DNA from 3 places in the Streptomyces sp. NPDC093111 genome. Region 1 is predicted to be linked to each of the others. Evidence: riboswitches for the same ligand, from Rfam matches in the RefSeq annotation. Region 1 holds a riboswitch; each other region holds the start of a gene.
What was found. A riboswitch is a leader RNA that binds a small molecule or an ion and turns the genes downstream of it on or off. The one in region 1 is predicted to bind cobalamin.
Positions count from the first base shown of each region.

Region 1 (3,242 bases):
CAGCCCCACCCAGAAGCACTTCGGCGGCTCCTCGGCCGAGATCCCCGGCATCGGCGAGATCGGCTACATCGGCCTCACCGCCTTCGTGCTCAACCTGGTCGTCACCGTGGTCCTCACCGTCGTCCTGAAGGCGCTCAAGGCGCCCGACGGCGTCGACGAGACCTCGCCCGGGGACTACACGGCGGACGCCGGTGACGCGGGTGTCGCCACCGAGCTGCCGAAGGTCGGCACCGCCGGGCACTGAGCCCCGCGGCCGTCCGCTCCACCGCCTCCCGCCCGCCTCCGGATATCCGGGGGCGGGCGGAGCCGTGCCGGGGGCAGACTGCCGGGCATGGACTTCACGATCAGGGCGGTACGGCCCGAGGAGTACGCGGCCCTCGGCGAGATCACCGCGCGGGCCTATCTCGACGACGGGTTCCTCACCTTCGGCGAGGACGACGCGTATCTGGGGCTGCTGCGGGACGTGGCCCGGCGGGACGCCGAGGCCGAGGTGCTCGTGGCGGTCGACACCACGGACGCGACCGGCGCGGTCCTCGGCGGGGTGACCTTCACCGCCGGCGGCCGGGAGTGGGCCGACATCGCCCGGGAGGGCGAGGCCGAGTTCCGCATGCTGGCGGTCGCACACGCGGCGCGCGGCCGGGGCGTCGGGGAGGCCCTCGTGCGGGCCTGCGTGGACCGGGCGCGGGCCGTCGAGGGGTGCGCGCGGATCGTGCTGTCCACCCAGCGGACGATGGCCACCGCCCACCGCATCTATGAGCGACTGGGCTTCGTCCGCTCCCCCGAACGGGACTGGAAGCCCGTCCCGGGGCTGGACTTCACGCTCTTCACCTACGTTCTGGAGCTCTGAGCCCGGCTCCGGCCGACACAACATGTGGGGGGTGCCGTGAGCGGCGCCCCCCACATGTATGCTCGTCCTCGCTGTCGCCGCAGGGGAATCCGGTGGAAATCCGGAACTGTCCCGCAACGGTGTGTTTTGCGCGCTTTCGCGCCCAGGGTGAGTCCGAAGACCTGCCGACAGCGTGCCCGGTCCGTCCGTTCCGGGTGCCACAGACGTCCGGGCCTCGCGGAGTGGGCCGGTGGACGCGGCGCCGCCGTGCGTACGGCCGCCCGTTCCCGCCTCCCGTCCTGGCTCCGCGCCGAGCGAGGGAGAGCCCCCACGTGACCATCGCGCCCGCCGATCCGGCCGCAGCGATCGAGACCGACGGCCCCGGCACCGTGCTGCTGCGGGTCCTGACCGATCTCACCGCCGACCTCCCGGACACCGACCCCGGCAAGGTCGCCGCCGCCGCCCTGCGCGGCCGCAGCGCCGGCGCGGACGAGGCGGAGCTGCGCGAGCTGGCCACCGAGGCCGCCGCCGGACTCATCGCCGAGGACCCGGCGTACTCCCGGCTCGCCGCCCGGCTGCTCACCCTCACCATCGCCGACGAGGCGGCCGGCCAGGGCGCCGTCTCCTTCTCGGCCTCCGTCGCCGTCGGCCACCGCGAGGGCCTGATCGCCGACCGCACGGCCGCGTTCGTCGCCGCGCACACCGCGCGCCTCGACGCGCTGATCGACCCGGCCGGCGACGACCGCTTCGGCTACTTCGGCCTGCGCACCCTGTACTCCCGCTACCTGCTGCGGCACCCGATCACCCGCAAGGTCGTCGAGACCCCGCAGCACTTCATGCTGCGGGTGGCGTCCGGTCTGGCCGAGGACGAGTCGGCGCGCGCCGTCGACGAGGTGGCCGCGCTGTACGGGCTGATGAGCCGGCTCGACTACCTGCCCTCCTCCCCCACCCTGTTCAACTCCGGCACCCGCCACCCGCAGATGTCCTCCTGCTACCTGCTGGACTCCCCGCAGGACGAGCTGGACTCCATCTACGACCGCTACCACCAGGTCGCGCGCCTGTCGAAGCACGCGGGCGGCATCGGCCTGTCGTACTCCCGCATCCGCGCCCGCGGTTCGCTGATCCGCGGCACCAACGGGCACTCCAACGGCATCGTGCCGTTCCTGAAGACGCTGGACGCCTCCGTCGCCGCGGTGAACCAGGGCGGCCGCCGCAAGGGCGCCGCCGCGGTCTACCTGGAGACCTGGCACGCGGACATCGAGGAGTTCCTGGAGCTCCGCGACAACACCGGCGAGGACGCCCGCCGCACGCACAACCTGAACCTCGCGCACTGGATCCCGGACGAGTTCATGCGCCGGGTCAACGCGGACGCCGACTGGTCGCTGTTCTCGCCCTCCGACGTGCCCGAGCTGGTCGACCTGTACGGCGACGCGTTCGACGCCGCGTACCGGGCGGCGGAGGCCGCGGGCCTGGCCAAGAAGTCCATGCCGGCCCGTGACCTGTACGGCCGGATGATGCGCACCCTCGCGCAGACCGGCAACGGCTGGATGACCTTCAAGGACGCGTCCAACCGGACCGCCAACCAGACCGCCGAGCCCGGCTCCGTCGTCCACTCCTCGAACCTCTGCACCGAGATCATCGAGGTCACCGACGACGGCGAGACGGCCGTCTGCAACCTCGGTTCGGTCAACCTCGGCGCCTTCGTGCGGAACGGGGAGATCGACTGGGCGCGGCTCGACGAGACCGTGCGCACCGCCGTCACCTTCCTCGACCGGGTCGTCGACATCAACTTCTACCCGACCGAGCAGGCCGGGCGCTCCAACGCCCGCTGGCGTCCGGTGGGCCTGGGCGCGATGGGCCTCCAGGACGTCTTCTTCCAGCTGAAGCTGCCCTTCGACTCGGCCGAGGCCCGCGCGCTGTCCACCCGGATCGCCGAGCGGATCATGCTGGCCGCGTACGAGGCGTCCGCCGACCTCGCCGAGCGCAACGGCCCGCTGCCCGCCTGGGACAAGACCCGCACCGCCCGCGGCGTCCTGCACCCGGACCACTACGACGTGGAGCTGAACTGGCCGGAGCGCTGGGCCGCGCTGCGCGAGCGGATCGCCGCCGTCGGCATGCGCAACAGCCTCCTGCTCGCCATCGCGCCGACCGCGACGATCGCCTCGATCGCCGGCGTCTACGAGTGCATCGAGCCGCAGGTCTCCAACCTCTTCAAGCGCGAGACGCTGTCCGGCGAGTTCCTCCAGGTCAACTCGTACCTCGTGGACGAGCTGAAGCGGCTCGGCGTGTGGGACGCGCAGACCCGCGAGGCGCTGCGCGAGGCCAACGGCTCGATCGCCGGCTTCAACTGGGTGCCGGCCGAGGTGCGCGAGCTGTACCGGACGGCGTGGGAGATCCCGCAGCGCGGCCTGATCGA
Region 1 is NZ_JBFBNW010000016.1:184,793-188,034, reverse strand. It holds gene mctP (monocarboxylate uptake permease MctP) at 1-244, shown strand, start outside; gene AB0Q96_RS27875 (GNAT family N-acetyltransferase) at 332-847, shown strand; cobalamin riboswitch at 869-1,031, shown strand; gene AB0Q96_RS27870 (ribonucleoside-diphosphate reductase subunit alpha) at 1,159-3,242, shown strand, end outside.

Region 2 (3,242 bases), on a different contig from region 1:
TCTCCGCGCCGTCCTTCTCGTACTCGAACATCCTGTTGCTCTCGCTCATCTCGTGGGGGTCGCCGGGCCGCGGGCCGCCGCGACCGCTTCGGACAGGGAGGTACGGGGGGTGGGGACGCCGTCGACCAGATAGCCGCCGTCCTCGGTGGCGAGGACGTCGACCCAGGCGCCGTGCGGGTGCCCGCAGCGGCGGGCGCACCCCGAGAGGTGGACGGGCAGCCGTCCGTGCGGGGCGAGGGCCGCGTCCCGCCGCACGTCGGCGAGGGACTTGGCGCAGCCGGGCCGCCCGGTGCAGGCGCTCACGCCGGTGCCGGGGGCGTCGGGCCGGGTGATCAGGCCGTACGCGGCCGGCTCGGCGAGCCCGCCGGGCGGCCCGACGACCACCGCGCCGCGCCAGGGCGTGAACCGCACCTCGCGGGCCGGCAGCAGCGCCCGCAACTGCGCGGCGGTCAGCCGGCCCAGCGGCGCGAGCACGTACCGGGCGTCGTCGCCCAGCGGCCCCGGGGCGGGCGGGTCCCCTTGGGGCAGCGGCGGTACGGGATGGGGGACGGGCTCCGCGGCGAGCCCGGCGCGCGCCAGGGCCGCCGCCAGGTCCGGCGCGCACCCCTCGGGCAGCTCCCGCACCCGCCAGGCGCCGGTCCCGGCGGCCTCGGCGGCCCGCAGGAACGCGTCGGCGGCGGCGAGCGCGGCGCGCGGGGCGTCGGCCGCGGCGACCCGGACGGCCTGCGGGCCGAGGCGCACCTGGGCGCGGACCTCCCCGCCGCCGGGGGGCCCTTCTGCGAGCAAGGTCACATCGCCGCCGAGCCCCGCGACGTCGCCCCGCCCGTCGTCCAGGACGAACAGGAACCGTCCCGAGAGCGCCGCCGTCCACGCCTCCGCGCACAGCAGCGCGTCCAGCTCACGCGCCCACAACTGCGGCTCGGCGCCGCCGAGTCCGTCCAGGCCGGCGGCCGGCGAGACGACGATGTTGCGGATCCGTTCGTGGCGCGGCGAGGGCAGCAGCCCGGCCCGGTCGAGCAGCGCGGCCAGCTCGGCGCCGCAGCCCTCGCCGAGCCCGCGCAGCTCCGCGTTGCCGCGCGAGGTGATGCTGACGCCACCGTCCCCGAGGGACTCGGCCGCCTCGGCCAACGCGAGGACCTGAGACTCCGTCAAACGCCCGCCGGGCAGCCGGAGTCGGGCGAGCCGCCCGTCGTCCGCCGCGTGCAGTCGCAGCGCACCCGGACAGGCGTCGCCGCGGTCCCGTATGAGAGGTTCGCCCGGTTCGGGCGAGGTACGTGGGGTGGCCGACATGGCGGCGAGCATACCCACGGCACGATCCCCTCCCACCTGCCGCGAACCGGCCACGGGAGGGGCCGGGGGCCGCCTCGGGCGGGGCCTGGGCGGGCAACGGGCGGGGCCTGGGCGGCCACGGGCGGGGCCTGGTCCGGCCACGACTCGGGCCCGAACCCGCCACGACCCGGCCCCGAACCCGCCACGACTCGGGCCCGAACCCGCCACGACCCGGCCCCGAACCCGCCATGACCCGGGCCACGACCCGCTCCTGACCGCCGCCCCCGCCGCCCCCCGCCCCAGGTGTGATCCGCCCGACCCCCCGGCTCTCCCCCGCCGCGCCCGCTCACGATCTAGGATGCAAGCGGCATGGGGTCCCAGGACCCCGGGGAGGAAGCCCGGTGAGAATCCGGCGCGGTCCCGCCACTGTGAGCCGGTCCGGAGGTTTCGGGGCGGTGAGTCAGGAACTCCCGCCGTCCATACGACCACCCGGGGCGCGGACAACCCCGAGGAAGGGCCTGAGCTCGCCATGCTCCTGCTGCTGTCGCACTCCGACACCGACCTGCTCAGTGCCCGAGCGGCGAACGCCGCCGCCGGGGAAGGCCCGGTGGAGTACCGGTACGCCAACCCGGCCCGGCTGCCGCTGGCCGACCTCCCCGCGCTCCTCGACGGCGTCGAGCTCGTCGTCGTCCGTCTCCTCGGCGGTCTGCGGTCCTGGGACGAGGGCCTGGACACGGTCCTGGCCGCCGGGAAGCCCGTGGTGGTGCTGAGCGGCGAACAGGCCCCCGACGCGCAGCTGATGGAGACCTCGACCGTCCCGGTCGGCGTGGCCACCGAGGCGCACGCGTACCTGGCGCACGGCGGCCCGGGCAACCTCGGGCAGCTGGCCCGCTTCCTCTCCGACACGGTGCTGCTGACAGGCCACGGCTTCGAGCCGCCGGCCCCCGCGCCGACCTGGGGCCCCCTGGAGCGGATCCCGGGCGCCACGCCCGAGGGCGCCCTCACGGTCGCCGTGCTCTACTACCGCGCCCACCACATGAGCGGCAACACCGCCTTCGTGGGCACCCTCTGCGACGCGATCGAGCAGAAGGGCGCCCGGGCGAAGGCCCTGTACGTGGCCTCCCTGCGGGCCCCGGAGCCGGAGCTCCTCGACGAGCTGCGCGGCGCCGACGCGATCGTCACGACGGTCCTCGCGGCGGGCGGCACCAAGCCGGCCGAGGCGCAGGCCGGCGGCGACGAGGAGGCCTGGGACGCGGGCGCGCTCGCCGCCCTGGACGTGCCGATCCTCCAGGCGCTGTGCCTGACGGGCTCGCGCGCCGCGTGGGAGGAGAACGACGAGGGCCTGTCGCCGCTGGACGCGGCCAGCCAGGTCGCCGTCCCGGAGTTCGACGGCCGGCTCATCACCGTCCCGTTCTCCTTCAAGGAGATCGACGAGGACGGGCTGCCCGCGTACGTGGCGGACGCCGAGCGCTCCGCCCGCGTCGCCGGCATCGCCGTCCGGCACGCCCGCCTGCGGCACATCGCGAACGGCGAGAAGAGGCTGGCGCTCGTCCTCTCCGCGTACCCGACGAAGCACTCCCGCATCGGCAACGCGGTCGGCCTGGACACCCCGGCCTCCGCCGTGGCGCTGCTGCGCCGGCTGATCGCCGAGGGCTACGACTTCGGCCCGGTCGAGGACATCCCCGGTCTGGTCTCCGGCGACGGCGACGAGCTGATCTACGCCCTGATCGAGGCCGGCGGCCACGACCAGGACTGGCTCACCGAGGAGCAGCTGGCCCGCAACCCGGTCCGCATCCCGGCCGCCGACTACCGGCGCTGGTACGCCGAGCTCCCGGCGGAGCTGCGCGAGCGGGTCGAGGAGCACTGGGGTCCGGCGCCGGGCGAGATGTTCCTGGACCGCTCCCGCAACCCCGAGGGCGACATCGTGCTCGCCGCGCTGCGCCGCGGGAACCTGCTGGTCCTCATCCAGCCGC
Region 2 is NZ_JBFBNW010000004.1:334,837-338,078, reverse strand. It holds gene AB0Q96_RS08615 (precorrin-8X methylmutase) at 1-49, opposite strand, end outside; gene AB0Q96_RS08610 (cobalamin biosynthesis protein CobG) at 46-1,290, opposite strand; cobalamin riboswitch at 1,624-1,758, shown strand; gene cobN (cobaltochelatase subunit CobN) at 1,799-3,242, shown strand, end outside.
Region 2: another riboswitch for cobalamin. It lies ahead of cobN (cobaltochelatase subunit CobN); the one in region 1 lies ahead of AB0Q96_RS27870 (ribonucleoside-diphosphate reductase subunit alpha).

Region 3 (3,242 bases), on a different contig from region 1:
ACGTCGGTGAAGTTGGACATCAGGGGGACGGCGCAGACGGCGACCCGCAGCACGTCGGCGCCGACCGGCGGCGCCACCACGGACTCGCGGACGGTGCCGCGCAGCGACACCCGCAGCCCGTCCTCCTCGTCGATGCCGAGCCCGTGCGCGTACGGCAGGACACCGAGGGTGCGGCGCCCGGTGAGGCCGTGGAGCATGTCGAGGCCGGGCTCCAGGAGCGTCACGTCGCCGCGGAACTTGTTCACCAGGTACCCGGCGACGAGCGCCTGGTCCTCGGGGGCGAGCAGGGCCGTCGTCCCGAAGAACTGGGCGAACACCCCGCCCCGGTCGATGTCGCCGACGACCACGACGGGCAGCCGCGCGGCCCGCGCGATGCCCATGTTCACGATGTCCGTGCGCCGCAGGTTGATCTCGGCCGGGCTGCCCGCCCCCTCGCAGATCACGGCGTCATACGTGCCCCGCAGTTCCTCCAGGCACGCCATCACGGGCTCGAAGAGCGTCGCCTGCCGTCCGCCGTGGTAGCCGCGGGCGCTCATCTCGCCGACCGGCTTCCCCATGAGGACGACCTGGCTGGAGCGGTCGGAGCCGGGCTTCAGGAGCACCGGGTTCATCAGCGCGGTGGGCTCGACGCGGGCGGCCTGCGCCTGCATGGCCTGGGCGCGGCCGATCTCGGCGCCCTCCCGGGTCACGAAGGAGTTCAGGGACATGTTCTGCCCCTTGAACGGCGCGACCTTGATCCCCTGCCGGACCAGCCAGCGGCAGATGCCGGCCGTGACGACGCTCTTGCCCGCGTCGGACGTGGTGCCGGCGACCAGCAGCCCCCCACCCCTCATGCGTTCCTCCGCTTCAGCGCGCTCGCGATCATCCGGCCGCCGACGCAGGCGGCCAGGGTCAGTCCGGTGACCCGGCGGGACAGGCGTACCGCCCGGTCGATGTCGGCGACCTCGACGGGCCGCCCCGCCCCGTTGAGGACGGGCCGGTGCTCGATCCGCCCGCCGTACGCCAGCGTCCCGCCGAGCCGTACGCCGAGCGCGCCCGCGAAGGACGCCTCCACGGGGCCCGCGTTGGGGCTGGGGTGCTGGGCCGCGTCGGCGCGCCAGGCCCGGGCGGCGCCGCCCGGGTTCCCGCCGGCGACGGTGGCGAGGACGGCGGTGAGCCGGGCGCCGGGCCAGCCGGCGAGGTCGTCGAGCCGGGCCGAGGCCCAGCCGAAGCGCCGGTACGTCGGCGACTTGTGGCCGACCATCGCGTCCAGGGTGTTGACCGCCCGGAAGCCGACCAGGCCGGGCACGCCCGCGACGGCGCCCCAGAACAGGGCGCCCACGACGGCGTCGGAGGTGTTCTCGGCGACCGACTCGACGACCGCGCGGGCCATCGCGGGACCGTCCAGGGAGTGCGGGTCGCGTCCGCACAGGTGCGGCAGGCGCTCCCGGGCGACCTCCAGGTCCCCGGCCGCGAGCGCCCCGCCGATCGCACGGGCCTCGCGGCCCAGGGTCGTGCCGCCGACGACGGCCCACACGGAGGCGGCGGTCAGGGCGACGGTGGCGGTGCGGCTGCCCCGTACCGTACGGGCGGCCAGCGCGCCGAGGGCCACGGTGGAGCCGGCGCAGACGGCGGTGTGCAGGGCGCCCCAGCCGCGGTGGTCGCGCAGCAGGCGCTTCTCGACGGCGCCGGCGGCCCGGCCGAAGGCGGCGACGGGATGGCCGCGGCGGGGGTCGCCCGCGAGCAGGTCGACGGCGAGGCCGGCGGCCGCTCCGTACGCGAAGACGGTGGTGGCACGGGTGACGCCGGAGGCGCCGGTGGTACCGGGAAGGCTGAGGCCGCGGCCGGGCATGGCGCTCTGTCCTCACTCAGGGTCCGCGCCCTGGATCGACGTGACCGGCGGCGAGAGTTCCTGACTCCCGGCCCCGGGGGGCCGGTCACAGTGGCGGGACCGCGCCGGATTCGCACCGGACTTCCTCTACTGCCGCCGTAATGGCCCCGGCAGTCCACCACGCTGCGCGAACAGCCGTCAACTCACCCTTGACCTGCGTCGGGTCACTGTGCGGAGCGCCACAGACACGAGGGCCGGGCGGCCCGCACCCGATGGTGCGGACCGCCCGGCCCTCGTGCTCGTCGCCTCGGACGACGCGCGGTGGAGCGCGTCAGATGACGATCAGGTAGATGCCGTAGGCCACGGCTGCCGCGCACAGGGCGAAGCAGGCGTAGGCGCCCGTGCGGGCCAGGCCGGCGGAGCCGCCGTTCGCGGCCGCCTCCTCCTGCTTGGAGAGGCCCATGACACCGAGGGTGAAGAGGCCCACCAGGGCGACGGTCGCCACGAGGCTGACTCCGAAGACGGAGCCGAGGGCTGCCCAGTCGATCTTCATGCTTGGTTCCAGTTCCTTAGACCGCGGCGGCGGGGGCCGGGGGAGCGGCCGGGTCCGTGGGGCCCGGGGTGGGGATGGTGGTCTTCAGGCCCGTGTCCGTGACGGCGGCGACGGAGCCGGCCGCCGGCGGCGGGGTGACGGCCGCGATGGCGGTGGTCACGACGCCCGCGGGCTCGGCGGGGGCGTCGAGGTCGTCGGCCGTGACGTTGTTGTGGTCGACCGGCTTGCGGCGGGAGAGCGACCAGATGACCCCGGAGCCGGCGACCAGGAGGACCGCGACGGCGCCGATGCCCCAGGGGCCCTGCTTGGTGAGGAACTCGGCGCCGGCGCCGACCAGGGCCGCGGCGGGCAGGGTCAGACCCCAGGCGACGAACATCCGGGTGGCGGTCGACCAGCGGACGACACCGCCCTTGCGGCCGAGGCCGGCGCCCATCACGGCACCCGAGCAGGACTGGGTGGTGGAGAGCGAGAAGCCCAGGTGCGAGGAGGCCAGGATGACCGTGGCGGCGCTGGTCTGGGCGGCGAAGCCCTGCTGCGGCTGGAGGTCGGTGAGGCCCTTGCCCATGGTGCGGATGATGCGCCAGCCGCCGAGGTAGGTGCCGAGCGCGATCGCGATGCCCGCGGCGACGATGACCCACATCGGGGGGTTGGAGCCGGGGGCGAGGACGCCGCCGGTGACCAGGGCGAGGGTGATGATGCCCATCGTCTTCTGGGCGTCGTTGGTGCCGTGGGCGAGCGAGACGAGACCGGCGGAGGCGATCTGGCCGGCCCGGTAGCCCTTGGCGGTGGCCTTCGTCCCGGTGTTCGACTTCGCGCCGAGGCGGTACGTCAGGCGGGTGGCGACCATCGCGGCCAGACCGGCGACGATCGGCGCGGCGA
Region 3 is NZ_JBFBNW010000003.1:58,480-61,721, reverse strand. It holds gene AB0Q96_RS05100 (cobyric acid synthase) at 1-833, opposite strand, end outside; gene AB0Q96_RS05095 (cobalamin biosynthesis protein) at 830-1,831, opposite strand; cobalamin riboswitch at 1,866-1,997, opposite strand; gene AB0Q96_RS05090 (hypothetical protein) at 2,142-2,363, opposite strand; gene AB0Q96_RS05085 (inorganic phosphate transporter) at 2,380-3,242, opposite strand, start outside.
Region 3: another riboswitch for cobalamin. It lies ahead of AB0Q96_RS05095 (cobalamin biosynthesis protein); the one in region 1 lies ahead of AB0Q96_RS27870 (ribonucleoside-diphosphate reductase subunit alpha).